DNA from 2 places in the Lawsonibacter sp. JLR.KK007 genome. Region 2 is predicted to be linked to the other one. Evidence: predicted binding sites of a transcription regulator. Region 2 holds the regulator's gene; the other holds the start of a gene.
The links. The regulator LexA, encoded in region 2, represses DNA repair genes until DNA is damaged. The targets are predictions, from matches to a motif close to CNAACANNTGTTNG.

Region 1 (15,978 bases), on a different contig from region 2:
AGCTGAGTTTGCCGCTGGGCTGGTGTCGGTCGTCACGCCGGTCTATAACGGCGAGAGGTACCTGGCCCGGCTGCTGGACTCCGTTCTGGCCCAGACCTGGGGCCAGGTGGAAATGATCCTGGTGGACGACGGGTCCCAGGACGCCACGCTGGAGATCGCAGAGGCGTATCGGGAGCGGTTTCGGGCGCGGGGCTTTGACTACCGCGTGGTGACCGGTCCCCATCAGAACGCCTCGGCGGCCATCAACCTGGGCCTGCCCTGGGTCCGGGGAGAATTTCTGATCTGGCCGGACAGCGACGACGCGCTGGAGCCGGAGTCGGTCCGAGTCCGGGCGGAGTTCCTTCAGAGCCATCCCCAGTATCAGTGCGTCCGCTCGCTGATGCGCTGCTGGGATGAGGCGGGGCGGTCCCTGCCGGTCTGGGAGAACCTGGGGGACCTGAAGGAGGAACGGCTGTTTTTTCCCGTTCTGGAGGGGCAGACCTTTGTCTGCTGCGGCTGCTACATGCTGCGGACCAGGGCGCTGTTTGACCTCTACCCCCGGCGCAGAATCCCGGAGTACGAGGTGGGGCAGAACTTTCAGATGCTGCTGCCCGTCCTGTACCGCTGGCCATGCCCCACCATTCCGGAGGCGCTTTACCACGTCTGCGTCCGCGCGGACAGCCACTCCAGGCGGCTGCGGAACCGGGAGGAGGAGATCGCCCGCAGCGCCGGCTTTGAGCGGCTGATCGACGAGCTGACTGCAGTCATCGGGATTCGGGACCGGGAGGAGCTGCGCCGGATCCAGCTGTGGAAGGCGGTCCAGCGGTACAAGCTGGCCAGAAGATACAAGCAGAACCTCCGGGCCCTTGGGGCGCTGCTGGCCATCGCCCGCTTTGGAGGGATCCGGTCCGGATGGTTCCAGGAGCGGCTGGAGAGGCGGTTCCATCGGTAGAAAAGCTCCCGCACCCCACCGGTGCGGGAGCTTTTGTTTGATCTGGGGTTGAAGGGTTCGCGTTCTTGGGATATACTAACTCTGTGATGCATGAATGATTTGCCTGGAAAGGGGAGAGGCGCGATGTCCAAACGGGGGGGCGGAGCATACTGGCCGGCTTCGGTGCTGAAGGGGCGGGGGTGGACCAACGAGCTGATGAAGCAGCTGCTGCCAAAGCCCCGTTTTGTCATGTCCAACGGCCACCCCGTCCGCATGTGGAGCAAGGAGGATGTGAGCCGGGCGGAGAGCAGCCTGCCCTTTTCCAACGGGCGGATCGACCCCAAGGCGGCGCGGGGCGGGCAGAAGGGCTCCGCGCCGGGGGTGAAGCACGCCCGCAGCCTGCTGTCCCAGGCGTGGGAGGAGGCGGAGCGGGACGGCTCCGCCCCCTGGCGGATGGCGGGGTACTGCCACGCCGCCCTCATGGCCCGGCTCACCGTCATCCCCAGGAGCCGGGCCTTTGGGCCGTCCCAGGCCAAGGGACAGATGAAGGAGTTTTTGGCGCTGGAGCAGAGCTGCACCGGAAAGCAGCTGACGGCGGTGCTGAAGAATTTCCTGCTGTCTCTCCCCTGGCTGGGGGAGCAGTCGGACAGCGCCCTGGCCAGGCGGGTCCTGGAGCGGTACCCCCAGGTGCTGGCCGGCGCCTCCAGGCAGGCGCTGGAGGAGTTTGCCGCCGCTCAGCCGGAGGCAGATCTGGACCGTATGCTGAGTCTGGAGGGCTTTCCGGCCGCCCAGCTGCTGCAGGAGGGGCTGGCCGCGGTGTGGTCCGTGTGGTACGTGCCCCAGGCCATCCGTACCAGCCTGTCCCTGCTCATCGCGCTGAACCCCAAGGACGAGTACCCGGAGGCCCGCCGCCTGCACCGGCGGTTTGTGCTCCACCTGGGCGGCACCAACACGGGGAAAACCTACGCCGGGTTCCAGCGGCTGATGCGGGCGGGGACGGGAATCTATCTGGCCCCGTTGCGTCTGCTGGCCCTGGAGGCCCAGGAGACCCTGCTGGACGCCGGGGTGGCCTGCTCCCTGTCCACCGGGGAGGAGGAGGACCTGCGGGAGGAGGACACCCACATGGCCGCCACCGCGGAAAAGCTGGACCTGAAGCGGCGGTATGACGTGGCGGTGATCGACGAGTGCCAGATGATCGCGGACCGGCAGCGGGGGTACGCCTGGACCCGGGCGGTGTTGGGGGTGCTGGCCCCGGAGGTCCACCTGTGCGCGGCTCCGGAGGCGAAGGACCTGCTCATCCGCCTGATCGAGAGCTGCGGCGACAGCGTGGAGGTAGAGGTCCACCAGCGGACCACCCCCCTGATCTGTATGTCCCACACCGTGGACTACCAGCGGGTCCAGCCGGGAGACGCCCTGATCACCTTCTCCAAGGTGGGGGTGCTCAGCGTGGCGGAGGACCTGCGCCAGAACGGAAAGGAACCGGCCATCATCTACGGGGCCCTGCCCTACTCCACCCGCCGCAGGCAGATGGAGGGCTTCCTCAGCGGACAGATGAAGTATATCGTTTCCACCGACGCAATTGGCATGGGGCTGAACCTGCCCATCCGCCGGGTGATCTTCATGGAGACGGAGAAGTTTGACGGCGTGGAGCGCCGGGAGCTGAAGGCGGAGGAAATCAAGCAGATCGCCGGGCGGGCCGGACGCTTTGGGATGTACAACCGGGGGTTTGTGGGGGCCACCCAGAATCTGCCCGCCATCAAGGCGGGGCTGGAGGCGGCGGCGCCTCCGCTGGAGTATGCCGTGGCGGGGTTCTCCGATCTGGTGCTTCAGGTGGACTTCGATCTGCTGGAGGTGCTCACCCAATGGAGCCAGATGCCGACGGTGGAGCCCTACCGGAAGCTGGATGTCTCCCGGTATATCGCCATCATCTCCAAGCTGCGGGAGAAGGGGTTTCTCCTGACCCGGGAGCAGGAGCTGCGGGCGGCCAACATCCCCTTCGACGAGACGGACGAGGGGCTGCGGGAGCTGTTTTTCCAGTTTCTCCGCCGCTGGCAGCAGGGGGAGCGGGTGGACCAGCCCGGCCTGCCCGAGGAGGAGCCCACCCTGCCGGAGCTGGAGCTGTTTTACAAAAAGCTGGACCTGTACTTCTCCTTTGCCAAAGCCTTTGGGTGTCCCGTGGATGAGGACCGGCTCTACGACACCCGGGAGCGGGTGGCGGACGAGATCAACGAGATCCTGCTGCATAAGCTGCGCAGCAACATTCGCTTCTGCGCCCGCTGCAATCAGGCTTTGCCCCTGCACCACCGGGGCAGGCTGTGCAGCGCCTGCTACCGGCGGGAGCGGCGGACGACGTAACGCCGCGCTCCGGCCTGCGGGAGCCGGGCTTGGGCGGGCTGGAATTTTGTTCACAGCGGCTGGGGAACCGGAATCAGGACAGCAGCATAGGATCACTTGGGAAAAACCGTCTGAGCAGGCGGTTTTTCCGCGTTTGTGGAGAGCAATCTATCGCATGGGAATGCTTGACTTTTTCCGGACCCGTGGATAAAATATCCGTATGGACTTTTGTGCTTTTTTTGCCATAGATTGAAATGAGGAACAGGAGGTCCATTCCATGAAGCAGAGACTGATCCGGCGCGTACTGGCGCTGTCTATGGGACTGCTGCTGCTGTCCGGCTGTGCTTCGGGGGAGCGGCCCCCGGAGGTCCAGTCCGGCAGCGATGCGCTGACCTGGTTTGACTGGAGCGGGTATGACCATTTTCTGGCTCTGGCGGCTGAGACCTATCCGGACATCTCCCTGGAGATCAGCACCTATGCGGGGAGCAACCGCACCGGCTACAGCTGGGCCCAAATGCGGGGGGACGATATCCCGGACATTTTCATCACCTCGCAGATCCTGGACAAGGAGCTGGCCAAGGAGCGGCTGGCGGACCTGTCCGGCTGCGACTTTGTGAACCGCTTTTCCACCTCCCTGCTGGACCAGGTGGCCATTGACGGGGGCGTCTATCTTCTGCCGGTGAACAACACCATGTACGGCATCTACTACAACAAGACACTGATGGAGGAGCACGGCTGGCAGGTGCCGGAAAACTTTGCCGGGCTGAAGGCGCTGTGCGAAGAGATCCGGGCGGCGGGGCTGATCCCGGGCGTGGTGGGGACCGAGCTGACGGGCAACACCTTCTCCGCCGTGTTCAATCTGGCCAAGACCAGCTGGCTCACCACGCCGGAGGGGCGGGCCTGGGAGCAGGCGTTTCTGACCGGGGACGCCACCGCCGCCGGGATGTGGGAAGACACCATGGATTATGTCCAGCAGTATATTGATATTGGGATGTTTGAGACCGATCCAGGGGCCCTGAGCAACTCGGCTCTGGTCCGGGAGTACCTGGGCGGCCGGAAGGCCGTGTTCTGCACCGCCACCTGGGCCTCCTCCATTACCGAGCTGGAGTCCGGGGACCAGCTGGGGCTGATGCCTTACATTGGGGAGGACGGCAGCAAGAACATCTATATGTACAACCCCTCCTCCTATATCGGGATCAGCAAGCGGCTGACCCAGCCCGGCAATGAGCAGAAGCTGGAGGACGCCCTCAAGCTGCTGTCGCTGATCTATACCCCGGAGGGACAGGCGGCCTTCCAGACCGAGAGCACCCCCTGTGTGCTCAGCGTGCTGGACAGCGCGGGGATCTCGGAGGACTCGATGATCTACGACGCCTGGATGGCCCTCCGGAAGGGGCGGGCCTTCCCCATGACCTATGCCCGCTGGGAGAACGTTCTGGCGGACATCGGCCAGGCTTATAAGGATTGGTTCCGGGGGGAGAACGGCATGGACGGCCCCGGCTGTATCGCCCGAATGGATGAGCTGCAGAGCAATTATCTGAGCACACAGAACACCGTTTACTTCTGCGAAAGCACCGCCAGCTTCACCCTGGAGGAGACCGCCCGGCTGGTGGGCAAGGCCCTGGGCAGCGCGGTGGGCGCGGACGCGGCGATGATCTTCTATGCGGAGACAAGTAAGCCGGGGGCAAAGCCCAGCGCCGGCGTGACCGGAAAGCTCTACCAGGACCGGATCAACACCGACGTGAGCAGTACGATCCTGCCGGGGGTGGACGGGGAGTACGCCATCCTGACCATGACGGGCGGGCAGGCCAAGGAGCTGGAGGCCAGGGGCTTTGACCTGGCCGGAGACGGGGACCCCTACCCCTATCTTCTGGTGGTCAAGGGCGGCGGCGAGCCGGAGGAGGACAAAACCTACCGGGTGGCCTTCCTGATGAACAGCTATACCGAGGAGGTTGGGGAGCGCTTCAGCGCCCAGGTGGAGAAGGGGTCGGTGAGCCTCTTCCTGCGGGAGTGGCTCACCAGGCAGAAGACCGTATCCCCGGACGGCAATCCCTGGAGCTGAGCCGCTCCAGGGCCGTATGGAGGCATAACAGCGAGAGAGAAGGCGAACACAATGGACTCCCAAGGACAAAAACAGAACATGGTGCTTCCGGCTGTGCTGGTCCTGGGCCTGCTGATGTTTCTGCTGTTGGGCGGGTCGTTCTTCATCAAATATCTGGAGGAACAGATCTTTGTGGAGCGCACCACCCAGCTGGTGGAGATCACCACCCAGGTGCGGGCCAGCCTGAACAACGCGCTGGACCCCCATTGGAACTACCTGGCCGCCGCCGTCAACCTGCTGGAGGCGGAGGAGTTTGCCGGGGAGGAGGACGCGGTGCGCTCCATCGGCCGGCTGGAGCAGCTGCTGGAGACGGAATGCAGCAGCTCCGCCCTGATGCTGCTGGACAGCCAGGGCAGCTGCTATGACGCCAACGGCAAGCACGGCGTCTGGACGGACATCAACCTGGTGACCGGAGACCAGGAGCGGTATACCTTTGTCTCGGACAGCTACCTGTATGAGGACAGCTCCTGGGCCTTTGTGCAGACCCTGGAGGAGCCCCTTCAGGCCGGGGATGGCGCCTGCTTCACCCACGTCGTGCTGCTGACGGACGTCCATACGCTGACCCAGTATTACGACAGCTCGGCCTACGGCAGCCAGAGCGAGACCTATATCCTGAAAAGCAACGGTACCCGGATGTACGACGATATCACCCAGGACAATACGATCCAGGCCTACAATGTGCTGAAGGTGCTGGAGGAGATGGATAGCCAGCGGTACCCGGACATCCGGGCCGCCATGGAGCAGACCGGCACCCTGAGCGCCAACTTCCGGCTGGACGGGCGGGAGTATTACTACTGCGTCACCGCCCTGGAGGACTACGACACCCTGCTGCTGTTCCTGATCCCAGCGGAATTTGTGGCCGCTGAGACGGTTCACATGGTGGGGATGGTGATCCGCATGCTGCTGTTCCTGGGGGTGGTGGTGCTGGTGCTGGCGGTGCTGGCTGCGGCGGCGGTGCTGCGGCGGCGCAGCAGCCTCCGGCTGTACCTCCAGGAGCAGGCCAACCTGCGCCAGCAGGAGGAGCTGAACCAGCAGCTGGAGGAGTACAACGCCATGCTGGCCCAGTCCAAGGAGTCCGCGGAGCAGGCGTTTCAGATCGCGGAGGAGGCCAACCGGGCCAAGAGCTCCTTCCTGTCCAACATGAGCCATGACATCCGAACCCCCATGAACGCCATTGTGGGCTTCGCCGCCCTGCTGGCCCGGGACGCGGAGTATCCGGACAAGGTGCGGGAGTACACCAAAAAGATCACCGCCTCCAGCCAGCACCTGCTGGGACTGATCAACGACATTTTGGATATCAGCAAGATCGAGGCGGGCAAAACCACCCTGAACCTGTCCAGCGAGAACATGGTGGAGCTGATCGAGGGGATCGACTCCATCATCCGGCCCCAGATGCGGGCCAAGGGCCACCGGTTTGAGGTGTACAGCCGGGAGCTGAAGCACGAGCAGGTGGTGATGGATAAGCTGCGGGTGAATCAGATCCTGCTCAACCTGCTGTCCAACGCGGTGAAGTACACCCCCGACGGGGGCAGGGTGACCCTGACGGTGCAGGAGCTGCCGCAGCACACCCGGCAGCTGGTCCGGTTCCGCTTCATCGTGGCCGACAACGGCTACGGTATGAGCGAGGAGTATCAGAAAAAGCTGTTTCAGGCCTTTACCCGGGAGGAGGACAGCGTGACCAACAAGATCCAGGGCACCGGCCTGGGTATGGCCATCACCAAAAATCTGCTGGACCTGATGGGCGGCTCCATCGCGGTGGACAGCGTGAAGGGGAAGGGCACCACCTTTACGGTGGAGCTGGAGCTGCAGGCCGGCAGCGAGGCCATTGACCAGGACTTCTGGCGCAGGCAGGGCATCACCCGCATGCTGGCGGTGGACGATGAGGAGGTCATCTGCCAAAATATCCAGCTCACCATGGAGGGTACCGGCGTGGCGGTGGACTATGCGCTGAACGGCCAGAGCGCCGTGGAGCTGGTGCGGCAGGCCGGCGGCGGGGCGGGGCGGTACGACATCGTCCTGCTGGACTGGAAGATGCCCGGCATGGACGGGGTGGAGACCGCCCGGCGGATCCGTCAGGCAGATCCGGACGGTCCCCCGATCCTGGTGCTCACCAGCTGCGACTGGCCCGAGATCGAGGAGGAGGCCAGGGCAGCCGGGGTGGACGCCTTTTTGCCAAAGCCCTTCTTCCTGACCAGCTTCCGCCAGAAGGTGGATTCGATCCTCAACCGGACGGCCCCCCCGCTCTCAGAGCGGGCGGAGGAGAAAAAGGCCAGCGTCCTCCAGGGCATGCACATCCTGGTGGCCGAGGACAACGAGATCAACGCCGAGATCCTCCGCGAGCTGCTTCAGATCGTGGGGGCCAGCTGCGACATCTTTGAGAACGGCCAGCTGGTGGTGGACGCCTTTGCCCAGTCGGAGCCAGGGGCCTACCAGCTGATCCTGATGGATGTGCAGATGCCCGTTCTGAACGGCTATGAGGCCACGCGGGCCCTCCGGCGGCTGGACCACCCCCTGGCCCGGACCATCCCCATCGTGGCCATGACCGCCAACGCCTTTGCGGAGGACATCCGGGACGCCCTGGCCGCCGGGATGAACGCCCATGTGGCCAAGCCTGTGGATATGAGGGTGCTGGAGCAGACCGTTCAGACCGCATTGGAGGGCGCGCTATGATACCATCCTATGACCAGATGGGAGATTGGCTGGAGGAGATCGCGGAGCACTTTCCGGACGCCTTCTTTGAGGACCTGGACGGCGGCATTCAGCTGGAGGAGGGGGAATTCCCCGACCCGGCCTTCCCTCCGGGGGAGATGTATGTCATGGGGGAGTATGTCCACGACATGCTGGGGCGGTATATTTTGCTGTATTACGGCTCCTTTGCCGCCCTGCTGCAGGAGGAGGACGAGGCGGTCTGGAAGGACGAGATGTTCGCCACCGTGGCCCACGAGTTTACCCACCACCTGGAGGAGACCGCCGGCCTCCACGCCCTGGACGACAAGGACCTGGAGTTTCTGCGGGAAGCCATGGAGGAGTACGGCCAGGGAGCGGAGTGAAGGGAAAGGAGACGCGCTATGACAGGACGGTTTGCGCCCAGTCCCAGCGGGCGGATGCACCTGGGCAACCTGTGGTCCTGCCTGCTGGCCTGGCTGGCGGCCCGGAGCGAAGGCGGGGGCATGGTCCTGCGGCTGGAGGATCTGGACCCCGACCGGTGCCGTCCGGAATACTGCGCTCAGGTGATGCGGGACCTGGAGTGGCTGGGCCTGGACTGGGACGGCGAGCCGGTGTATCAGTCCCGGCGGACCGAGCTCTACGCCGCGGCCTTCCGGGCGCTGGAGGGGCAGGGGCTGATCTACCCCTGCTTCTGCAGCCGGGCGGAGCGGCTGGCGGCCTCCGCCCCCCACCGGTCGGATGGCACAGCGGTCTACGATGGCCGCTGCGGGCGGCTGTCGGAGGAGGAGCGTGCCGTGCGCGCCAAGCTCCGCCGTCCCGCCTGGCGGGTGCGGACGCCGGAGGAGACGGTCTCCTTTTCCGACCGGCTTCAGGGCGTGTTTGAGGAAAACCTGGGGCGGGACTGCGGCGACTTTATCCTGCGGCGGTCCGATGGGGTGTACGCTTACCAGTTGGCCGTGGTGGTGGACGACGCCGCCATGGGGGTCACCCAGGTGGTGCGGGGGAGCGATCTGCTGTCCTCCACCCCCCGCCAGCTGTGGCTGCAGGACCGGCTGGGCCTGCCCCATCCGGAGTACGGCCATCTGCCCCTGCTGCTGGCCCCCGATGGCCGCCGCCTGGCCAAGCGGGACCGGGATCAGGAGCTGGGACAGCTGCAGGACCGGTACGCCGCCCCGGAGCTGGTGGGCCTGCTGGCCCATGCCGCCCGCCTCATTGACCGCCCCGAGGCCATTTCACCGCGGGAGCTGATCCCGCTGTTTTCCTGGGACAAGCTGCCAAAGCAGGACATAAAAACAGACCGCATCCACTGAAGGGCGGTCTGTTTTTTGTGTTCGGTTATTTATGTTTCATCAGCTGATCCAGCTCGGCCATGAACGAGTTGATATCCTTGAACTCCCGGTAGACCGAGGCGAAACGGACGTAGGCCACCTCATCCATGGTTTTCAGCCGCTCCAGCACCAGCTCGCCAATCTGAGAGGAGCTGATCTCCCGGTCGATCTGGTTCTGCAGGACCTGCTCGATCTCGGCCACCAGCCCCTCCAGGGTTTGGTAGGACACAGGCCGCTTTTCACAGGCCCGGATCAGGCCGCTCATCACCTTGCCCCGGTCAAAACTCTGGCGGCTCCCATCCTTTTTGACGACCATAAGGGGCAGGCTCTCCACGGTCTCATAGGTGGTAAACCGCTTGTGGCAGGACAGGCACTCCCGGCGGCGGCGGATACTGGCCCATTCGTCAGCGGGCCGGGAGTCCACCACCTTGCTCTCCAGATAGCCGCAGTAGGGACATTTCATGGCGCATACCTCCTGTTGTGTTCGGGGGCGGTTTCTATGCTATTATACCACACGATACAGGAAACAGACAAGTCCCTTTGTCATTTTTTAGGAAGAAAATGAAAAGGCCCGCCGGCTGCAGGGCTCAGCCCCGGGGGGGAGTACACCCGCTGCAGCCGGGTTCTCTTGGCTGGCCGGGCAAGGTGCGGACCTCGGGCAGAGCGGCGTCCCAGTCCTTCTGGAATTCGGTCATCATGGCCCAGTACCGCTTGGGCATATGGGTCATGCGGCATTTGGGGTTGTACCGGCCCTCAATGGCGATGGTGTCATAGAAGGCCCGCCACAGCTGGCGGTACTGCAGCTCCTCCGGTCCGGCGGGACCGGCTTGGAAGTCTTCGACCGGCAGGATGGCCCAGCCCTTGGGGCCGGGCTGGTGGAAGAGGACCTCCGCGTGGGTGCGGTCGTGGAGGACGAAGCGCTCCTGGGGATACCGTCCGCAGAAGTGGGGCCGCAGCAGGGGAAGCACCCGGTTTTTGGGTTCGATCTCCCCCACCAGCACCCCGTTCAGCTGGGAGAACCGGGTAAAGCCCTTGTACTGGTGGGCTTCGTGCTCCAGGCGCCACACCGCCTTGCGCACCCGGTCCACCGTGGGGTCGGTGAGGCAGCGGCTGATCTGGGGGCCCAGCCGGTAGCCCAGGCGGAGGAAGCGCCACAGCCACAGCTCCTTGTCCGGCAGGCAGGTGAGAAAACACCGCACCGCCATCTCCCGGCCCTCCCGGCCGAAGGTTTCAAAGGACCGATACACCCGCTGAGCGTGGGCCTCGTCCGTCTCCACCGTCCGCAGGGGGTAGAGGGAGCAGCACATGTCCTCCGGGGTGCGGAACTCCACCGGCTCCTCCCGGTTGACATAACAGTCAAACACGCCGGAGAGAAACCCGGGATAGGTGCCGTCGTACTGGCAGCAGATTTGTGTCCAAGCCATGAAAGCACCTCCTACACGGCGTTGTCAAACAAAGACAGCTGTTCTGGCGCGGGGGCGGCCAGGGCGGGGGCCTCCAGCGAGACCAGGTGGCGGAGGAGGCCGTCCTCGCTGACGCGCAGGCCCTGCATCATCCGCCCGGAGCAGGTGAGGAAGTACTGGGCCCGCTTGAGGACCACGCCCAGCCGCTTCAGCCCCTCGAAATTCAGCGGCCCTACCCGCCGGGCCCTCAAAATCCGCTTGGCCGACCGCACCCCCAGTCCCGGCACCCGGAGCAGGGCCTCGTAGTCCGCCCGGTTTACCTCCACCGGGAAGAACTCCAGATGGCGCAGAGCCCAGCAGCACTTGGGGTCCATCCGGGGGTCCAGGTCGGGCTGGGCCTCATCCAGGATCTCCTCCGCCCGGAAGTGGTAGTACCGCAGCAGCCAGTCGGCCTGATACAGCCGGTGCTCCCGGAGCAGAGGGGGCTGGAAGCCCTCGGGCACTGGCAGCAGGGGGCTGGAGGACACCGGCATATAGGCGGAGTAAAACACCCGCTTCAGCTGGTAGCGGTCGTAGAGGGCCTGGGTGAGGGTGAGAATGTGCCGGTCGTTCTCCGGGGTGGCCCCCACGATCATCTGGGTGGACTGTCCCGCCGGAGCGAACCGGGGCGCGTGGCGGCAGACGGCGAGCTCCTGCTTGGACTGGGAGATGCCGTCCCGGATCTGGCCCATGGGGGAAAGGATGGCCTCCTTCTTTTTGTCCGGGGCCAGCAGGGCCAGGCTGGGGGAGGAGGGCAGCTCAATGTTCACACTCAGCCGGTCGGCCAGCAGGCCCAGCCGCCGGGTGAGGAGGGGGTCCGCCCCCGGGATGGCCTTGGCGTGGATATAGCCGCCGAAGCGGTGGGTCTCCCGGAGGATGCGCAGGGTGCGGATCATCAGCTCGGTGGTGTAGTCCGGGCTTTGGATCACCGCCGAGGAGAGAAACAGCCCCTCGATGTAGTTGCGGCGGTAGAATCCCATGGTCAGCTCGCACAGCTCCTCCGGGGTGAAGGCTGCCCGGGGCACGTCGTTGGACCGCCGGTTGACACAATACTGGCAGTCGTAGACGCAGAAATTGGTCTGGAGCACCTTCAGCAGGGAGATGCACCGGCCGTCCGCCGAAAAGGAGTGGCAGCAGCCCGCCAGGGTGGTGCTCCCGATGGTCCCCGGCCGCCCGGAGCGGTCCAGTCCGCTGGAGGTGCAGGCGGCGTCGTACTTGGCGGCGTCCGCCAGGATGTTCAGCTTGTCTAACAGCTCCATGGGGACCTCCTCGGTGCTTACGAAAATACGTTCGATAGAACTGATGTACTATCATTATAGCGCAAAAAATCCCCCTGTCAAGGGGGAAATTTCAGGAAAATGGAGGGATTGGACAGAGCCTGCTCTATGTGGTATAATACCTGCAAGCAAGAGGGGAACGGCTTGACCTCCGCAAGGAGGTGACAAAATGTCGGTGTTAGAAGTCTTGGCACTACTTAACCTGATTGCCGTTGTTATTTTTGGCATTCTCAATATAAAGAAATAACCGGCCCCCCTAGCATAGGAAACCGGCATTTCTCCAGATTATAAATCTTTGAGGAAGAGCCGTGCGACCTGTGCACACCAGGTCAGCCCCTCTTGCGTGTATTATAGCAAAGGAGTTTTGGTTTGTCAATGGAGAAACGAGAGACATTTTCCTCCCGCCTGGGCTTTGTGCTCATCTCGGCGGGCTGCGCCATCGGCTTGGGCAACGTGTGGCGCTTCCCCTACATCACGGGGAAATACGGCGGCGCGGCCTTTGTGCTGCTGTATCTGCTGTTTCTGGTCATTTTGGGCCTGCCCGTCATGGTGATGGAGCTGGCCGTGGGCCGGGGCAGCCAGCGGAGCATTGCCCTGTCCTTCCAGCGCCTGGAGCCTGAGGGGAGCAAATGGCACTGGTACAGCTATGTGGGCTTCGCGGGCAACTACCTGCTGATGATGTTCTACACCGTCATCGCCGGGTGGCTGCTGTACTACTTTGTGGAAATGCTCCGGGGCAGCTTCTCCGGACTGGACGCGGAGGGGGTGGCCGGAGTGTTCGGCAGCCTGCTCAGCCAGCCGGTGACCATGACGGTATATATGACCATCGTCATCGTCATCGGCATGCTGGTGTGCGCCCAGGGCCTGCGCAACGGCGTGGAGCGGGTGAATAAGGTGATGATGCTCTGCCTGCTGGCCCTGATGGTGGTGCTGGCGGTGAACTCCGTCCTGCTGGAAGGGGCGGGGGAGGGCCTGCGGTTCTACCTCCAGCCCAACTTCCGCAATCTGGTTTACGACGGGGAGGGCCGGTTCATCCTGGGCGAGACGGTCTTCGCCGCTATGGGACAGGCGTTTTTCACCCTGTCTCTGGGCATCGGAGCCATCGCCATCTTTGGCAGCTATATCGGCAAGGAGCACCGTCTGGCCGGGGAGGCCCTGCGCATCGGCGTGCTGGACACCTGCGTGGCCTTTGTGGCCGGGCTGATCATCTTCCCCGCCTGCTCCGCCTTCGGCGTGTCCACCGGGGAGGGGCCGGCGCTGGTCTTTGTCACCCTGCCCAACATTTTTAACGCGATGCCCATGGGCCGGCTGTGGGGAGGGGCCTTCTTCCTGTTCCTGTCCTTTGCCGCCCTGTCCACGGTGATCGCCGTGTTTGAGAACATCATCTCCTTTACCATGGACCGGTGGGGGCTGGACCGGAAAAAGGCGGTGTTGATCAATTTGGTGGGCATCTTTCTGCTGTCCATGCCCTGTGTGCTGGGGTCCAACCTGTGGTCCGGGTTCACTGTGCTGGGGATGGACGTGTCCGGCATTGAGGACTTTTTGGTGTCTCAGAACATCCTGCCTCTGGGGTCGCTGGTCTATCTGCTGTTCTGCACCAGCAAAAAGGGCTGGGGCTGGGACCGCTTCCTGGCGGAGGCCAACACCGGCGACGGCCTGGCCTTCCCCAAGGCGGTGCGGTTCTATGTCAGCTATATCCTGCCCCTGATCGTGCTGTTCATCTTTGTGATGGGCTACTGGAACCAGTTTGGGCCATCATAACAGATCGAGGGCAAAAAAGCTTGTATCATATCGTCAAACACACAGGCGGCCCCCGCACCATAGCTGGTGCGGGGGCCGCTGGCGGCTTATCGGAAATATACCAAAGGGTCCTCTGGCGCGGGGGCCTTTTCCACCGACTGGGCGTAGAGTACCACGCCCTCGTCCTCGTAGACGTCGGCGTGCTCCCAGCGGATCTCGGCGGTGACGGTGATCCACTCCCCCTTGCGCAGGGAGCGGGCCTTGGCGTACTTGCAGAGGAAGCCGAAGAAGCGGATGTCCTCCACGCAGCAGGTCATGGCGTTGCGGCCGGGGACGAAGGCGTCCTTGGGCAGCTTCATGCCCGTCATGGCCTGGGCCTTGTAGGTGATGGTTTTTCCCACATACCGCTCCGGGTGTTCCTGGATGTCCAGGTACCAGATGCCGTAGTCGGGGTCCTCCAGGGTGATGTGGGACTCCTCCAGGGAGTAGGGGAGGATGTCCTCCACCGCCAGCTCATCCCCCTGCTCGGTCTCGAAGACGATCTCGCACATCCGGTTTACCGCCCGGACGGAGCGTTTCCAGCCGGACAGGGGCATATCCTCGGTGCAGCGGTTGAACAGGACCATGTCCGCCTCGGTGACCATGTCGATGAACATGGACTGCATGTTGTTGAGATAGGTCTCGAAGGTGGAGCCGTCCACCACGTGGATGGCCTGGTACAGGCCCCAGGTCTTGGGCAGGCGGCAGGTTCGGAGCACGTTCACCGGCCACATGCCGTTGAACTCCAGCAGAACCCGCTCGGGCTGGTAGCGGCGGTCGATTTCTTTGAGGAACTCGGTGTTCAGCTGCTCCGGCTCCTCGATGGGGATCAGGCGGCAGTTGCGCTGGGAGAGAAACTGCTGGTCATACTCCTCCTCGCCGTCCTCGCACCGCAGCAGGACGGTGCGCTGGCCGTCGTTGAAGTAGTCCATGTTCAGGGTGTCGCAGAGGAGGGTGGTCTTTCCGGCGTCCAGAAAGCCGGTGATGAGATACAGCGGGATGCGTGAATCGGGCATGGCGCTCACCTCACGCCAGGAGGAACAGCGTTTCCAGCTGGTCCTCCTTCAGCTCAGAGCCGATGACGCACAGGCGGCCGGTGTAGTCGGCGGCGCCGGTACGGATTTCAAACTCCTCGGGGGTCAGGTCAAAGTGGAGCCAGCTCTCCCCGTCGTCGCAGGGGACCATCCCCTTGGCCCGGAGGACATAGCCGTAGTCTTCGGTCATGGCCAGGGCGGACAGCGCCTCCTGCAGCTCCTCCCGGCTGTACTTCCGGGGGGTCTCACGGCCCCAGGAGGTGAACACCTCGTCAGCATCGTGGTGGTGATCGTGGCCGCAGCAGGCGTCGCAGCAGCAGTCCGCATCGTGCTCATGATGGTGCTCGTGGTCATGCTCATGCTCATGGTGCTCGTGCTCATGATCGTGATGGTCGTGGTCGTGGTGATGCTCATGGCCGTGCTCGTGGTCGTGATGGTGATGATGCTCGTGTTCATGGTGGTGCTGCTCAATTTCCTCCATCAGCTCATAGGCCAGGTCCCGGCCGCCCTCCATGGCGGTGAGGATCTGCGCGCCGGTGAGCTGGTCCCAGGGGGTGGTGAGGATGGCGGCCTTGGGGTTCTTCCCCCGCAGCAGGGCCACGGCGGTATTCAGCTTGTCCTCGCTGATCTTCTGGGTGCGGGACAGAATAATGGCGCAGGCGTGTTCCACCTGGTCGTTAAAGAACTCGCCGAAGTTTTTCATATACACCTTGGCCTTGCCCGCGTCCACCACAGTGACGAAGCTGTTCAGGTGCAGATCGGGGGTTTCCGCCTGCACCCGCTCCACGGCGGCGACAACGTCGGACAGCTTGCCCACGCCGGAGGGCTCGATGACGATGCGGGCGGGGGCGTAGTCGGCCAGCACCTGCTTGAGGGCGGCGCCGAAGTCGCCCACCAGGGAGCAGCAGATGCAGCCGGAGTTCATCTCGGTGATCTCCACCCCGGCGTCCTTGAGGAAGCCGCCGTCGATGCCGATCTCGCCGAATTCGTTTTCGATCAGGACGATTTTCTCCCCCTGAAAGCTCTCCTCCAGCAGCTTCTTGATGAGGGTGGTTTTGCCTGCGCCTAAAAAGCCGGAAATAATGTCGATCTTGGTCATGTGTGTCCTT
Region 2 (15,978 bases):
GGGCAGCTGGGTGGACACGTGGTTCACGTGGTCGCACTGGGCTCCGGCGGAGGCCATGATGGTGGTGTCGGAAATGGGGGAGCAGTGGTCGCCGCAGACGGCGCCGGCCATACAGGCAGAGATGCAGATGATGGCCATGGGGTTGCTCATGTCGAACACGCTCTGGACAATGGGAATCAGGATGCCGAAGGTGCCCCAGCTGGTGCCGGTGGCGAAGGCCAGCAGGCAGCCCACCACAAACACGATGACCGGCAGCAGCACCTGAATGCCGGAGGCGGAGCGGACGAAGTCCCGGACAAAGAACTTGGCGCCCAGGGAATCGGTCATGCCCTTCAGGGACCAGGCAAAGGTGAGGATCAGGATGGCAGGGACCATAGCCTTAAAGCCCTCGGGGATACAGCCCATCATCTCCTTGAAGGTCATGGCCCGGCGGATGAAGTAGTAGACAAAGGCGAACAGCAGGCCGAAGGCGGAGCCCAGCATCAGGCCCACCGAGGCGTCGGAGTCGGAGAAAGCGGTGACGAAGTCGGCCCCGTCGAAGAAGCCGCCGGAGTAAATCATGCCGATGACGCAGGCCACCACCAGCACAAGGATGGGCAGCACCAGATCCAGCACGGTGCCCTTAGACTCGTCCACCTCGTCGTCCAGCATAGCGTAGGGGTTGGAGCCGGAGAAGAGATCGCCGTTCTCGATGGCGTTCTTCTCGTAGCGGGCCATGGGGCCGAACTCCACGTTCAGCACCACCATGCCCACCATCATAACAACGGTGAGAAGGGCGTAGAAGTTGTAGGGGATGGCCCGAATGAACAGGTTCAGGCCCTGGCCGTCCTCAGCGAAGGAGGCCACGGCGGCAGCCCAGGAGGAGATGGGAGCGATGATGCAGATGGGAGCGGCAGTGGCGTCGATGAGGTAGGCCAGCTTAGCCCGGGACACATTCTGCTTGTCCGTAACGGGGCGCATAACGCTGCCCACGGTGAGACAGTTGAAATAGTCATCAATAAAGATCAGGCAGCCCAGCAGAACGGTGGCCAGCTGGACCCCGGCCCGAGACTTGATGTTCTGCTTGGCCCAACGGCCGAAGGCGGCGGAGCCTCCCGCCTTGTTCATCAGGCAGACCATGGTGCCCAGGATGACCAGGAAGATCAGGATGCCCACGTTGTATGCGTCGGACAGGGAAGCCACGATGCCGTCGTTAAAGGCGTGGAGCACAGTGCCCTCAAAGGAGAAGTTGGAGTAGAGCAGGCCGCCCATCAGGATGCCGATGAACAGGGAGGAGTAGACCTCCTTGGTGATCAGGGCCAGGGCGATGGCGATGATGGGGGGCAGCAGGGAGACGGGGGTGTTATAAAACTTGCTGGGGGACTGGATATAGCCCACATACCCGCTGTCGGCGCAGGCGCCGCAGGGGACGGCCTCGCCGTCCTCGGACAGGACGATGCCCAGGGTCCCGCAGTCGGGGCACTCAATGTATTTGGTGCCGGCCAGCTCGGTGGGGTCCTCCGACGCCGCGAAGGCGGTGCAGACCATGGTCAGGAGCAGCATCACAAGCACGACGCTCCGCATAGCCCAGTTTCTTCTGGTTCTCATAAAAAATTCCCTCCTGATTTGATTTGGGGGCACACATTCCCCCGTCCGCGCAAAACAAAACCGCGGGTGCGCAGAACGCGCCCCACGGCAAAACCGGACGTCCCCGGCATGAGCCAAGGGACCTCTGGATAGCGCTCCACTCTCGTGACAGTCCGCAAGATATTCTCCCGCGGCCCAGGAAAAACAGCTCAGGCAGGCCGTTTGACCTTCGGCGGCGCACCCTCTCCCCTGGGACGGCTGCCTGGCCTTGTCCCCCGGTACGCATGAGCGCCGCGCCTCTATCCGCTATGAAATTGCAATTATCCTACCATGGACTTGCAGGGATGTCAAGCCCAAATCGCCGGAAAAACGACGGAAAATCAATTCTTTCCCTCTCCCGCTCCCGGACATTGCGCCATATTTTTCCGCCCCGTCAAGGCCAAACCGGCTCCGGCGGCATAGGATGGGACGGTTCCCCATTTTCTCAAGCAAAGGAGTTTTGACCATGGAACTGAAAGTTGACCAGCCCGCCCTGGCCGGACAGAACATCGACCCTGCCGCCTTTCAGCGGGTGTGGGACCGGGTGATGCCGGAGCAGGCCGCCGCCCGGGAAAATACATCCATCCCTGATACCGCCGTCCCCGCCGAGCCCACCCAGCCGCCGGAGGAAATCCCCCCGGTCACCGAACAGCCTCCCGCGGAGGAACAGCCTCCCGCTCCCGATCTGTCCCCGGTGCCCGACTGCCCCCAGGAGAGCCAATGTCCCGAGTGCCCGGAGTGCCCCTCCTGTCCCGAGTGTCCCAGCGTCCCCGGCACGCCGTCCACCCCTGAAGCCCCCGCCTTCTGTCTGGGGGAGGCCTCCCAGGGGGACAGCCAGCGGCTGCAGGAGCTGATGGTCCTGGCCCGGTCCGGGGCCGCCGCCGGACGGGCCATGGCCCGCCGGGCCAGCGGGACCTGCGCCAAGACCCTGTCCGCCCTGGCCTGCGACCACCGCTCCGCCTTCAAGCGCCTGTCCGCCGCCTACTTCCTCATCACCGGCCAGCGGTATACCCCCAAATGCGAGGCGGTCAAGCAGCCCGCCTCCCTGCCCCTGGCCCTGCGCCAGCAGTTCCTCTGGGAGCAGCGGTGGGAGCAGGCCAACCGCCAGGCCGCCCAGTCCACCGCCGACCCCTGCCTGAAGGAGCTCTACCAGGAGCTGGCCCAGGAGGGGGCGTTCCACGCCGGGACCATCCGCTCCCTGCTGGAGCAGATGGCTTGACTTTCCCCTACCACACGGGGTAAACTGTACTTGTACAGGGCACGCATCATGCAGGGACGCATCACGATGCGTCCCTACCCAAACTCACACAAGAAAACGAGGTGCGCTATGATCCAGACCTTCGACCTTTCCTATCCTTCCTCCGACGGAATCCATTCCGTCCACGCCCGGGAGTGGGTGCCCGAGGGCGCCCCCCGCGGGGTGGTGCAGCTTGTCCACGGCGTAGCGGAACACATCGGCCGCTACGACCAGGCGGCCCGCTTCCTGGCCGCCCACGGCTACGTGGTGTGCGGCGAGGACCACCTCGGCCACGGTCTCACCGCCGGGGGCAAGTTCGGCTATTTCGGCCCCAAAAACGGCTGGGACCTGGTGGCCCGGGATGTCCGCCGCCTGCGGGAGCTGGAGGGGGAAAAACACCCCTCCCTGCCCTATGTGATCCTGGGCCACTCCATGGGCTCCTTCCTCACCCGCACCTATCTGATCCGCTGGCCGGGCACGGTGGACGCCGCCGTCCTGTCGGGCACGGGCCAGGAGTTCGCCGCCGCCGTGGCCTCCGGCAAGGCCCTGGCCGAAGTCCTCTGCAAGCTCCGGGGCCCCGACCATGTGAGCAAGCGGTTAAACGACCTGCCCTTTGGCAGCTACAACCGGGCCTTCAAGCCCAACCGCACCACCTCCGACTGGCTCAGCCGGGACGAGGCGGCGGTGGACGCCTACCTGGCTGACCCGCTGTGCGGCTTTCTGATCACAGCGGCCATGTTCCGGGACATGATGGGCGGCCTGCAATTCATCGCCGACCGGAACAACCTGTCCAAAATGGCAAAGGGGACCCCGGTCTATTTCCTCTCCGGCGACCACGACCCGGTGGGCTCCATGGGCAGGGGAGTGCGGAAGGTGGCGGGGATGTTCCGTGCCGCGGGGTGCAGGGACGTCACCGTAAAGCTCTACCCCGGCGGCCGCCACGAAATGTTCAACGAGACCAACCGCCAGGAGGTCTTCCAGGACCTGCTGGCCTGGCTGGAAAGCAAACTGACATGATACAAGGAGAGGGTCGCCCCCTCTCCTTGTTCTTCCCTGAATAGCTCTCCCGCCCTCCCCCACAGGGTAAGCCCTCCCCCGCAGGGTAAGCCCTCCCCCGCAAGGTAAGCCCTCCCCCGCAAGGTAAGCCCTCCCCCGCAGGGCAAGCCCTCCCCCACAGGGTAAGCCCTCCCCCGCAGGGTAAGCCCTCCCCCGCAGGGCAAGCCTTCCCCTTCAGGGGAAGGTGGCAGCGGCGAAGCCGCTGACGGATGAGGCCGTGCCAGATCAACCCACAGCGGTTGAATGCTGCCACAGCCGCCTGTAGGGCAAGGGTTCTACCCTTGCCTATCCCCTTCGGGGATAAAACAGAACCGGGATAAAACGGGACCGGCAAAACCGGAACCCCTTCCATCACACATACCCATACATCCCCCGCACCGACACCTCCCCGGCGGAGACGGTCTCCCGCTTCCCGTTGTACAGCTCCACCACCAGGTTGAAGTCGCTGTCGATCTCCAGGGCAAAGGCCTGACGGCGGGCGGTGGGGGTGATGAGCTGGACCTGATGGCCGGTGGTGACGCAGTCCGCCCGGTATTTTTCCAAATACTCCGCCCGGTCCTCCGGGTAGGCGGCATACATCCGGTCCAGAGCCAGAATGATCTGAGCGGCCAGCTCCGCCCGGCGCACCGGCCGGCCCAGGATCTGTGACAGGGAGACGGCCATATCCTGAATCTCAGGCAGAAAGTCCTCCCGCTCCTGGTTGACGTTGACGCCAATGCCGGTCACCAGATAGTCCAGGGCGTTTGTCTCGCTCTCGATGCCCAGCTCGGTCAGGATACCCACCAGCTTTTTGCCGCCCATCACGATATCGTTGGTCCACTTGATCTGGGGGCGGACGCCGCAGCAAGCCTCAATGCCGTCGCACACCGCCACCGCCACCCAGGCGGTGAAATCGGTGACCCGGGCGGGCTCCAGGTCCGGGCGGAACAGGGCGGACAGATACAGCCCCTTCCCCCGGGGGGACTGGAACCTCCGGCCCCGGCGGCCCCGGCCCCCGGTCTGCTCCTCTGCGGTGACCACAAGGCCCTCGGGGGCCCCGTCCATGGCCCGGCGCTTGCACTCGGTGTTGGTGGAATCGATCTCGTCCAGGCAGGCCAGCTGGGAGCCGATCTTCGCATCAGACAGCAGGCCGAACAGCTCCCCTACCCGCAGGCGGTCGGGGGCGTCCTCCAGACAGTAGCCCCGGTTGGGGGCGGAGGCGATGGTGTAACCCTCCTGCCGCAGGCCCTCGATGGCCTTCCACACCCCGGCCCGGCTGATGCCCAGGGTCCTGCTCATGGCCTCCCCGGACAGATACTCCCCCTGCCGCTCCCGCAGCAGGGATAACACGCGTTCCCGACTCATCGCGTCCGCCTCCTTGTTTTCCTGAAAAATGGCCCGCCCAGGGGGCGGGCCAATCATGTCATTTACTGCTCATCCTCGATCAGACCGTAGTCCCCGTCGTTGCGGCGGTAGACCACAGCGAAGGCTCCGCCGGCCTCCTCATCCCGGAAGGCGAAGAAGCCGTGGCCCACCAGGTTCATCTGCAAAATGGCCTCGTCCCTGGTCATGGGCTTGAGGGGGAAGGTCTTGCTGCGGACGATGCGGTACTCGCCCTCCTCCGGCTCCTCGGGGGCGAAGGTGGACACCTCGGCCTCCACCGCCCGCTCGAAGGCGCCCTGGCGCAGCCGCTTCTCCAGGCGGGTCTTGTTTTTCCGGATCTGCCGCTCCAGGGTGGTGACGGCGGCGTCGATGGAGGCGTGCATATCAGAGGTGCTCTCCGACACCCGGAAGATGGTGCCGCTGGAGCGGATGGTGATCTCCACCTTGTTGTTCCGCTCCTTCTCCACACTGAATGTGATGGCGGCGGTGGCGTCCTCCTTAAAGAAACGGTCCAGCTTGCCCACCTTTTTCTCCGCGTACTTATGCACGGAGTCGGGCAGGGTCACCTTTTTGTCCGTAAATACAAATTTCATTGCAGTCGCTCCTTTCGCCCAGAGGGCTGGTATACGCCGGCTGGAGGCTCCCTCCCTCCGGTTGGCCTTATTATACCACAGAACGGCAGAAAGTCCAATGGTTTTTGTTAAATTTTTCTAAACTCTTCCCCCGCCGATGAAGACCGCCTTCACCCGGCCCAGCAGCTCCAGGGGATGGCGGCTGGTGACCACCAGGTCGGCCTCTTTGCCGGGGGTGAGGGAGCCCAGCGCCCCGTCCAGCCCGGCGATCCGGGCGGCGTTGATGGTGATGGCGGCCAGGGCGGTCTCCCCGTCCAGTCCGCCCTTCACGGCCAGGGCGGCGCACAGGGGCAAATACTGGACGGGCACCTCCGGGTGGTCGGTGCAGATGGCGAAGGGCACCCCCGTCCGGCAGAGGACGGCGGGGGTTTCCAGGCTCATGTTGGCCAGCTCCGGCTTGCAGCGATCCCCCAGGGCGGGACCAGTGATGACCGGGATGTCTTCCTGCGCCAGCAGCTCCGGGATGAGATGGCTCTCGGTGCCGTGGACGATGACGCACTTCAAGTCAAATTCCTTCGCGATGCGCACCCCAGTGGCAATATCGTCCGCCCGGTGGGCGTGGATGTGGACAGGCAGCTCCCCGCGGACCACGGGAAGGAGCGCCTCCAGCTTGGCGTCGTAATCGGGCGGATCGGTCTCCTCGTCCCGGGCAGCCTTGTCCAGCTTTTCGCCGTACTCCACCGCCTTGCGCAGGTTCTCCCGGATGATGGCGGCGGTGGCCATGCGGGTGACCGGGGTCTCGTCCCGGTGATGGTAGACCTGCTTGGGGTTCTCCCCCAGGGCCAGCTTCATGGACACGGGAGCGCAGACGATCATGCCGTCCACCCAGCGGCCGTCGGTTTTGACGGCGGCGAACTGCCCGGCAATGGGGTTGGCCGAGCCGGGGCCGGTGAGGACGGTGGTCACCCCTGCCGCACGGGCCTCGGAAAAGCAGCGGTCCAGGGGATTGATGGCGTCGATGGCCCTCAGCTGAGGCGTACAGGGGTCGGTTTCCTCGTTGCCGTCGTCGCTCTCAAAGCCGACCGCGTCGCCAAACATCCCCAGGTGGCAGTGGGCGTCGATGAAGCCGGGACAAATATGCCCCCCTTCCGCATCGATGACCTCCCCTTCCCAATTTGCGGGGCGCTCCGACATGGGGCCAACCCCCGCAATTTTGCTTCCCGCAACCGCTACGTAGCCGTGTTCCATAACCGGGCCGTCCATGGTGTGGACGGTGCCGTTGATAATCAGCATACCTCTTTCTCCTTCTGCAAGTTCAGCCCCTCCGCCTCTATGCGCAGGAGGTAGAAGGGGCGCACCCAGTCCAGCTCGTTCTCCATGGTCTCTTCCAGGGCGGCCAGACGCCGTTTGCCCAGCCGGCGGTCCAGCAGGGCAAAGATTCGGACGATGGGGTTTTCACTGGATAGGCTGGTCTCCATGCTCTGGTTGTCGAACTCCTGAAAGGCGGCGTAGAAGTCCCGCTGGTCGAACAGACCATCCTCCAAGATGGTCTGGCCGGCCTTGAAAGCGGCCTCCCGCCAGTCGGTCTCTTCCAACTTTCTCAGCTCGCTCTGGAGCTTCCAATAGGCGGGGGCAAATTCGTAGTAGCTGCTCTTCAGCACCTCCACCCCGTCCACCAGGATAGCCGCCCGGCCCTCATGGTCGGGGCACTTGCTGTAGGTGGTAGCGAAGTACCGCACCCTCCCCCGCAGGGCGGGACAGAGATAGTCCGTTTCCAGCTTTTTTCTTGTACCGCTCCAAGTTGGCATGCTTTGCTCCTTCCCAAAAAACGACAAAACTTCCCATTGACTTGTCTGGTAAATTATGGTAGACTCGTCCCAGCTCGACCAATATGCTTTGTGCGAGTCTCTCCCCGCACATGGGCGCCCCGAACGGGGCGTCTTTTTTATTCCCGCACCAGGGCGTACATGGTCATGTCCAGCACCGTCCCATGTTTCACCGCATTGCTGCGCAGGGTCCCCTCCAGCTGAAAGCCCGCCTTCTCCAGCACCCGGCGGGAAGCTGCGTTATAAGCGAAGGGCTCGGCAAAGATCCGGAGGATGTCGGTATTCGCAAACACATACTGACAGACCTGCTTCACCGCGCTGGCAGCGTATCCCTTCCCCCAGTAGGGCTCGCCGATGTAGTAGCCCAGCTCGGCAGTACGGGAGTGGATATTTTCCCCTCGGAACACGCCGATGCTGCCGATCACCGCGTCGTCCACGGTGATGGCGAAGGCGAAGGTCTTTGTTTCGTCCGCCGCCAGCATGGAGCGGATGTACTCCTCCCCGTCCGCTGGGGTGTAGGGATAGGGCAGGCCGTCCCGCAGGTTGTCCAGCACCTTGGGGTTGTTGAGCATCTCGGCCAGACGCTCCCGGTCCGAAATCCTCCACTTGCGAATCATGCAATCCATGTCGGTCACCTCACACAAAAAATCAAACAGGGGCCGTCCGCAGACGGCCCCCCTTATCAATGCTTACCGGCGCCCGCCGCCCCGGCGGTTGCCGCCCTTCTTCTCGATATAGCGCAATTCGGACAGCTTGCTGTCGGAGGACTGCATAAACTGCTTCAGCCGGTCCTCAAAGTCGGTGGGCTCCTTGGGGGCCTGGTGAACAAAGCCCATGGGACGGGAACCCCCTCCGCCTTGACGGGGGGGACGGCCTCCGCCGCCCTGCCGGGACCCGCCGCCCTGCCGGGGAGCGCGCTGGGGCGGGGGCTCCACCTGCTTGATGGACAGATTGATCCGTTTGACCTGGTCGATGCCAATGATCTTCACCTTGACCTCCTGCCCCTCGTGCAGGTGGTCGCTCACCTCATTCACATAGGAATAGGCAATCTCCGAAATATGGACCAGACCGGATTTCCCCTCCGGCAGAGCCACAAAGGCTCCGAACTTTGTGATGCCTGTCACCTTGCCATCCACGATGGCCCCTACCGCTAACTCCATTGAAGGCCAGATCCTCCCTTGTAAAATTTACAACACACGCGCTGGGTATGGCGCGGCCAGTCAGTTGGCCACGTCGATAAACAGAGTTTCGTTCTCCTCCACATAGCCCCGGTCCCGGGCCACCTGCTCCAGCATCTCAGGGTCGTCGCTGTTTGCGATGGCGTCTTCCAGCTTTTTGTTTTCCAAACGCTGGTCGGTCACCTGCCGGGACAGATCGTCCCGCAGAAGCTGAACGTCCTGGATCTTTTTCCTCAGATCCAGCAGAGAGATGGCCATGTAGATCAGCAGTGCCAGCACGACGATCTTGGTCAGAAAACCGGCTCGTTTGAAGGTCATGGACGTTCTCTCCTCTCTCCCGAAGGGTGCGGCGGCGGGCCGCAGCATCCAACCGCTCTGTTGTGGCCCTTATTCTATACCATTTCGTCCAGGAAAGGAAGACATTTTTTACAATTTTTCTGATTTTTTTCAGAAGCGCCTCTGCCGCCCCCAGCGGAAAGGTCAAAATGCCCAAAAGAGCGGCCGCCAAATCGGCTCCCAGGTACCCCAGCCGCAGGAAAAACGGGCTCAGCGCCCAGAAATAGAGGGCTCCGCCCGCCAGGCAGAAGGCCGCGCCGTACAGCCGGACCTGCCCGCCCCAGGCGCTCTGGGACCAGACGAACAGAGCGGCGGTGGCCGCCAGCCAGAACAGCAGGTCCAGCAGCGGCCCCAGAAGCCTGACCTTCACCCGCACCCGCAGGATGCGGAACAGGTCGTACACCACCCCCATGGCGCCCCCCAGCAACAGAGCCTGGCACAGCGCCCGGCCCTGCTGGGCCACATCAACGGTCATCCGCCCAGCAGCCGGGCGAGCAGCCCGCCGCCCCGGCGGCCGCCGTCCATCTCATAGAGCAGAGCGTTCACCCGGCCCTCCACCCGCAGGTCGCCCCCGTCCAGCGAAAGCTTTTCGATGTGCAGCCCCTCCCCCTGGATCTCCAGCGCCCCCTGGGCGGTGATGAGAAGGATGGTGTTCTCGTCAAAGCTCTCCACCTCCTCCACGCCGGAGATAGACAGCTGCTCCCGCTCCTCCAGGATGATGTGGTGGGCCATCTCGGGACGGGCCCGGTCGTCCACAAATGCCATAGCGCTTCCCCCTTTCCCTCTATCCTATGGGACGGGGGATGGGCTTTATGACTATTTTGTAAAAAATCACAATTTCCTATAGCATTTCCCGGGATGATGGTGTACAATAGAGACAAGAAAAACAAGGTGTCCACATACATAAGGAGGCTGTTTCATGAAACTGACATTTTTCGGCGCCGCCCACGCGGTCACCGGCAGCTGCCACTGCCTGGAGGTCAACGGCAAAAAGATCCTCGTCGACTGCGGCCTGCAGCAGGGCAAGGACGAGCACGACGGCAACATTCTGGACTTCTCCCCCAATTACATCGACTATGTCCTGGTCACCCACGCCCATATCGACCACTCGGGCCGTCTGCCCCTTCTGGTCAAGGAGGGCTTCAACGGCCGCATCCTCACCACTGGCCTGACGGCTCAGCTGCTGTCCGTCATGCTGCGGGACTCCGCCCACATTCAGGAGGGGGACGCCAACTGGCAGAACCAGAAGGGCAAGCGCGCCGGCCTGCCCCCGGTGGAGCCGCTGTACACCCTGATGGACGCCGAGGAGGCCATCCACATGCTGGAGACGGTGGAGTACGGCTGGCTGTTCGACCTGTGCGAAGGGGTTAAGGTCCGCTTCAGCGACGCGGGCCACCTGCTGGGTTCCTCCATTCTGGAGGTCTGGGCCACCGAGAACGGCGTCACCAAAAAGATCGTCTTCTCCGGCGACCTGGGCAACGAGGCCCAGCCCATCATTCGAGACCCCTCCTTCGTGGACAGCGCCGACTACGTGATTATGGAGTCCACCTACGGCGACCGGAACCACGAGCCGCCGGAGAGCTACACCGGCGCGCTGGCCGCGCTGATCGACGAGGTCTTCTCCAAGGGGGGCAACATCGTCATCCCCTCCTTCGCCGTGGGCCGCACCCAGGAGCTCCTGTACTACCTCCGAGAAATCAAGCGGGACGGCCTGGTCCAGTCTCTGCCCTCCTTCAAGGTCTATGTGGACTCCCCTCTGGCCACTGAGGCCACCAAAATCTACTCCGGCAATCTGAACGGCTACCTGGACGACGACGCCATCGCCGTGGTCCAGGGGGGCGAGAACCTGTTCACCTTCCCCGGCCTGACCCTCACCCATTCCACCGAGGAGTCCCGGGCGCTGAACGACGACAAGACTCCAAAAATCATCATCTCCGCCTCCGGCATGTGCGACGCGGGCCGCATCCGCCACCACCTGAAGCACAACCTGTGGCGGCCTGAGTGCGCCGTGGTCTTCGTGGGCTATCAGGGGGAGGGCACCCTGGGCCGCCATCTGCTGGAGGGCGCCCGCTCGGTAAAGCTCTTCGGTGAGGACATCTCCGTCCGGGCCAAGATCGTCAACTTCAAGGGCCTGTCCTCCCACGCCGACCGGGACCACCTTTTGGAATGGGTGGAGCACTTCTCCCCCCGGCCCCAGCAGGTCTTCGTGGTCCACGGGGACCGGGAGGTCACCGAGCTGTTCGCCAACGACCTGAACCAGCGGGGCATCCCCGCCCACGCCCCCCTCTACGAGGAGGTCTACGACCTGACCACAAACTGCATGCTGGCCAAGGGCGTGGTTCTGGAGGTCAAGAAGACGGTGGGCTCCGCCGCCGCCCCCTCCTCCGCCTATCTGCGGCTGCAGAACGTGTCCCACGACCTGGCCGAGCTGGTCAGCCGCAGCCGGGGCCGGTCCAACAAGGACCTGGCCAAGCTGGCCGACCAGATCCGGCAGCTTATGGAGAAATGGGAGTAATTTCGTATTTTCCGCGGCGGGGGCTTGCCCCCGCCGTTTTTTTAGCATATAATGGTTCCATCCCCTGACATCACCAAGATTGGAGACACTTCTATGGGAATAGACCGCGTTGAACTCAAGCGCCAGTCCCGGGAGCGCATCGCCCTCACCGACCCCAAATTCTGGATCGTGGCCCTGGCCTATCTGGCCATGACGACCGGCGTGTCCTGGCTGGTCAGCCTCATCCCTGTCCCCAGCGGAGGAGCGGGGCTGGTCTTTGACCTCAGCCTCTTCTTCCAGCTGCTGCTCACCTTTTACACCACCGTGGTGCGCTTTGGCCTGTGCTTGTGGGCGCTGTGGACCTACCGCCAGCTGGACCCTGACGTCAACTCCCTGATGCAGGGCTTTTCCGTCGCCGGACGGGTCATCCTGATGGAGCTGGGCATCTACGTCCGGGTGCTGGGCTGGTACTTTGTGGTGGCCTTTGTCCTATCTATCCCGGTATTTTTTCTGCTCCTGATGGACGCCGGGTCCGGGATCGGAATGCTGAGCCTCCTGATCCTGGCCGTGGGGCTGATCGCCACCATCATCTTCTTCAACCTGCGCTTTGCCCTGGCCCCTTACCTGCTGGCCGACCGCCCGGACGACGGCCCCACCGCCCCCATCTTTCGCAGCTCCTCTCTGATGCGGGGCTGGAAGTGGGAGCTGTTCAAGCTGGAGTTCTCCTTCCTGGGCTGGGAAGCCATCAACTTCGTGCTGTCCAAGGGCGTCATCCTCCTCTTCCTCAGCCAGGCCGGACTGCTCACCACCAACCTGTTCCTGGACGACGCCCTGCTGAACCAGGCCATCGACCTCATCTACTCCGCGCCCGTGGTCATTTTAAGCACCCTGGTGACGGTCCCGGTGTCTCTGTGGCTGATTCCCTACCGGGAGACCGCCCGGGCCGGCTTTTACGACGCCCGGCTCCTGGCCGCCTCCGACGCGATGGACCAGCCCGATATGCCGCCGCTGTAAGGAGGAACGCCTATGGAATCGAGACCGCAGTGGCTGGACTGGGCGGTGGAGCTTCAGGCCCTGGCCCAGGCCGGACTGGAATACGGCCATGACAAATTCGACCTGGAGCGTTACGCACGCATCCGGGAGATTTCTGCGGAAATTATGGCACAGCACACCGGCCTCCCCCTGGAGGAGGTGAAGGACCTGTTCTGCGGCGAGTCCGGCTACCAGACTCCCAAGCTGGATACCAGGGCCGCCGTCTTCCAGGGGGAGAAGATCCTCCTGGTCCAGGAGAGCGACGGCCTCTGGGCCCTCCCCGGAGGGTGGTCGGATGTGGATATCACCGTGGGGGAGAACGCCGTGAAGGAGGTCAAGGAGGAGGCCGGACTGGACGTCACGGTCAGGCGGGTGATCGCCCTCCAGGACCAGCACAGGCGCAACCGGCCTATGAGTCCCTATGGAGTCTGCAAGGTACTGGTGCTGTGCGACCGGACCGGCGGCTCCTTCCAGCCCAACCTGGAAACGCTGGACAGCCGCTACTTTTCCCTGGACGAGCTGCCTCCTCTGGCCACCGGAAAAACCACCGAGGAACAGATCCGGCTGTGCTTCGAGGCCCACCACGCCGAACACTGGACCACGCTGCTGGACTGACGGCCGGAATGCTCCGCGATGGAGTGTTGTTTGTCCAAAATTCTATGAAACATTTGTTTGACAGGCCGGAAAATTTGTGCTATAATCACATTATCCTCTTTATGGTCTTCAATGGGGGACGCCCCAACCGAAAGGAGCCGTTATTATGGCCAAATTGACCCGGAAGCAGCAGGAGATCTACGATTTTATCCTCTCCTTCACCAACGAACACGGCTACCCCCCCTCCGTGCGGGAGATCGGAGCCGCTGTGAGCTTAAAATCCCCCTCCACCGTCCACTTTCACATGAAGGGGCTGGAGGAGGCCGGCGTCATCATCAAGGCGGAGGGCAAGACCAGGGCCATCTCTCTGCCCGGCGTCTCCGTGGGCCTGGTCCCGGAGGAGACCGATCCCCGCGCCAACCAGGTGCCCATCGTGGGCAATGTGGCCGCCGGCTCCCCCATCCTGGCCCAGGAGTGCGTGGAGGACTACCTCACCTTTGACACCCAGGGCCTGTCCGGCGAGCACTTCGCCTTGAAGGTCCGGGGGGAGTCCATGCTCAACGCCGGCATCCTGCCCGGCGATCTGGTGGTAGTCCACCGCCAGCAGGAGGCCCGCAACGGCGAGATCGTGGTGGCCCTTTTTGAGGACGAGGCCACCGTTAAGACCTACCAGCGCAGGGACGGCCAGGTCTGGCTGCTCCCGGAAAACCCGGACTACGAACCCATCGACGGCACCTACGCCGAGATCATCGGCAGGGTGGTGGCCGTGGTACGGCGGTACTGAACCAAAACGCGCGCCCCATATGGGGCGCGCGTTTCATGTTCAGGGAGACAGGTCCGCCTTTCTTCTCAGCAGGGACAGAGGCGGAACCTGACAGGGCAGCTTCATGCAAAAGACCATCTGGGGGCGGCGGACCTCCTCCAGGGGGAGGCCGTCCCCGTCCCACAGGGCCTCCACGGTCAGGGCCTGGGGCCGGACGTCAGGCCCTACCAGCTCCAGCTCATCGCCCACTGAAAATTTGTTGTTCAAGGTGAGAATGGCATTGCCCTCCCCGTCGCAGGACGTCACCTTGGCCACAATCTGCCAGTCCCGGACGTACCGGGCGTTTTCGGTAAACTGCCCCGGCGGGCCGTAGAAGAAGCCGGTGGAGTAGTGCCGGTGGCTGATGTGCTCCACCTCGTCCCGCCAGACCGGGTCCAGGGGCGCCCCAGCCGCCGCCGCGTCGATGGCGTGGCGGTAGGCCCCGGTGACAATGGCGGCGTAGTAGGCCGATTTGGCCCGCCCCTCCAGCTTCAGGGAGTCCACTCCGGCCTCCATCAGCTCGGCCACGTGATCGATCATACACATGTCCCGGGAGTTCATGATGTAAGTTTCCCCATTCTCCTCATATACGGGAAAATACTCCCCGGGACGCTTCTCCTCCATCAGGGCGTACTGGTAGCGGCAGGGCTGGGCGCAGGCCCCCCGGTTGGAGTCCCGGCCCGTCATGTAGTTGGACAGCAGACACCGCCCCGAGTAGCTGACGCACATGGCCCCGTGGGCGAAGACCTCGATCTCCAGCTCGGGGGGCGTTTTGGCGCGGATCTCCCGGATCTCATCCAGGGACAGCTCCCGGGCCAGGATCACCCGGCTGGCCCCCAGATCGTGCCAGGCCCGGGCGGACTGGTAGTTGACAATGCTGGCCTGGGTGGAGATGTGGCACTGGACATGGGGGGCGTGACGCTTGGCCAGGGCCAGCACCCCCACGTCCGCCAGGATCACCGCATCCACCCCCAACTCCTCCAGGTACTCCAGCCACTGGGGCAGCCGGGCGGTCTCATCGTTCCGGGGCATGGTGTTGCAGGTGACATGGACCCGCACCCCCCGGCTGCGGCACAGCGCCACCGCCGTTTTCAGCTCCTCTGGGGAAAAGTTCCCGGCAAACGAGCGCATCCCAAAGGTGTTCCCCGCCAGATAGACGGCGTCCGCCCCATAGGCCGCCGCCATCTGCAGGCGCTCCATATCGCCCGCCGGAGCGAGCAGCTCGATCCTGTTCATAGTATCTCTCCTCAACAAGCGTCCACCGGACATGGCCGGTGGACGCTTTCCGCTTTTAACTGCTTTTGTACCGTTCCTGGCTGTTAATAAACGTTTGCTGCTGGTCGTAGGTCCGGAAGAAGTGGTGGGTGTTGTCATCGCCCAGGGCGTAGTAGAAGGCCTTACTGTCGGAGGGGTTCATGGCGGCCACAATGGACTCCATGCCCGGATTGGCGATGGGGGTGGGGGGCAGACCCTTGTACATATAGGTGTTGTATGGGGAGTCGATGGACTTGTCCGCCTCGGTGGGCTCCTTGCCGCCGTTGATATAGAACAGGGTGGCGTCGATCTGGAGGTAGCCCTGGGTGCCGCTGTCCGGATTCTTCAGGCGGTTGTGGATCACGGCGGAGATATCCGTCCGGTCGTTGCCGGTCGTCTCCCGCTCGATGAGGGAGGCGATGGTCAAAATCTCCCGCAGCGTGTAATCGCTCTCCGCCACCTTCCCCCGGAAATCATCCCGCACCTGGCTGTCGAAGTGGACCAGTAGCTTGTTGATGGCATAGACGGGGTCGTGGTTGGTGTAGAAATCGTAGGTGGCGGGCATCAGGTAGCCCTCCAGGCGCTTGTAGTCCCCCAGAGGAATCTCCTGGAGGAAGGAGAAGGCGTAGT

Region 1: a site for LexA is predicted at 12,059-12,072, ahead of VV088_RS01575 (putative DNA modification/repair radical SAM protein). Genes of this name have one in related genera too.

What each region holds. Positions count from the first base shown of each region.
Region 1 is NZ_JAYWSY010000001.1:241,199-257,176, forward strand. Features, by position in the region: gene VV088_RS01535 (glycosyltransferase family A protein) at 1-931, shown strand, start outside; gene VV088_RS01540 (helicase-related protein) at 1,055-3,265, shown strand; gene VV088_RS01545 (ABC transporter substrate-binding protein) at 3,522-5,303, shown strand; gene VV088_RS01550 (hybrid sensor histidine kinase/response regulator) at 5,355-8,012, shown strand; gene VV088_RS01555 (metallopeptidase family protein) at 8,009-8,392, shown strand; gene gluQRS (tRNA glutamyl-Q(34) synthetase GluQRS) at 8,411-9,319, shown strand; gene nrdR (transcriptional regulator NrdR) at 9,345-9,800, opposite strand; gene VV088_RS01570 (TIGR03915 family putative DNA repair protein) at 9,925-10,761, opposite strand; gene VV088_RS01575 (putative DNA modification/repair radical SAM protein) at 10,773-12,038, opposite strand; gene VV088_RS01580 (sodium-dependent transporter) at 12,432-13,817, shown strand; gene VV088_RS01585 (TIGR03943 family putative permease subunit) at 13,904-14,851, opposite strand; gene VV088_RS01590 (CobW family GTP-binding protein) at 14,862-15,968, opposite strand.
Region 2 is NZ_JAYWSY010000002.1:486,689-502,666, forward strand. Features, by position in the region: gene VV088_RS12205 (Na+/H+ antiporter NhaC family protein) at 1-1,587, opposite strand, end outside; lysine riboswitch at 1,709-1,876, opposite strand; gene VV088_RS12210 (hypothetical protein) at 2,072-2,824, shown strand; gene VV088_RS12215 (alpha/beta hydrolase) at 2,933-3,859, shown strand; gene VV088_RS12220 (biotin--[acetyl-CoA-carboxylase] ligase) at 4,250-5,242, opposite strand; gene hpf (ribosome hibernation-promoting factor, HPF/YfiA family) at 5,305-5,853, opposite strand; gene VV088_RS12230 (amidohydrolase) at 5,971-7,125, opposite strand; gene VV088_RS12235 (SF0329 family protein) at 7,119-7,640, opposite strand; gene VV088_RS12240 (GNAT family N-acetyltransferase) at 7,778-8,284, opposite strand; gene VV088_RS12245 (S1 RNA-binding domain-containing protein) at 8,348-8,818, opposite strand; gene VV088_RS12250 (FtsB family cell division protein) at 8,879-9,154, opposite strand; partial or broken gene yabQ (spore cortex biosynthesis protein YabQ) at 9,387-9,647, opposite strand; gene yabP (sporulation protein YabP) at 9,644-9,937, opposite strand; gene VV088_RS12260 (MBL fold metallo-hydrolase) at 10,092-11,687, shown strand; gene VV088_RS12265 (DUF975 family protein) at 11,781-12,680, shown strand; gene VV088_RS12270 (NUDIX hydrolase) at 12,693-13,313, shown strand; gene lexA (transcriptional repressor LexA) at 13,459-14,076, shown strand; gene VV088_RS12280 (peptidase U32 family protein) at 14,116-15,330, opposite strand; gene mltG (endolytic transglycosylase MltG) at 15,386-15,978, opposite strand, start outside.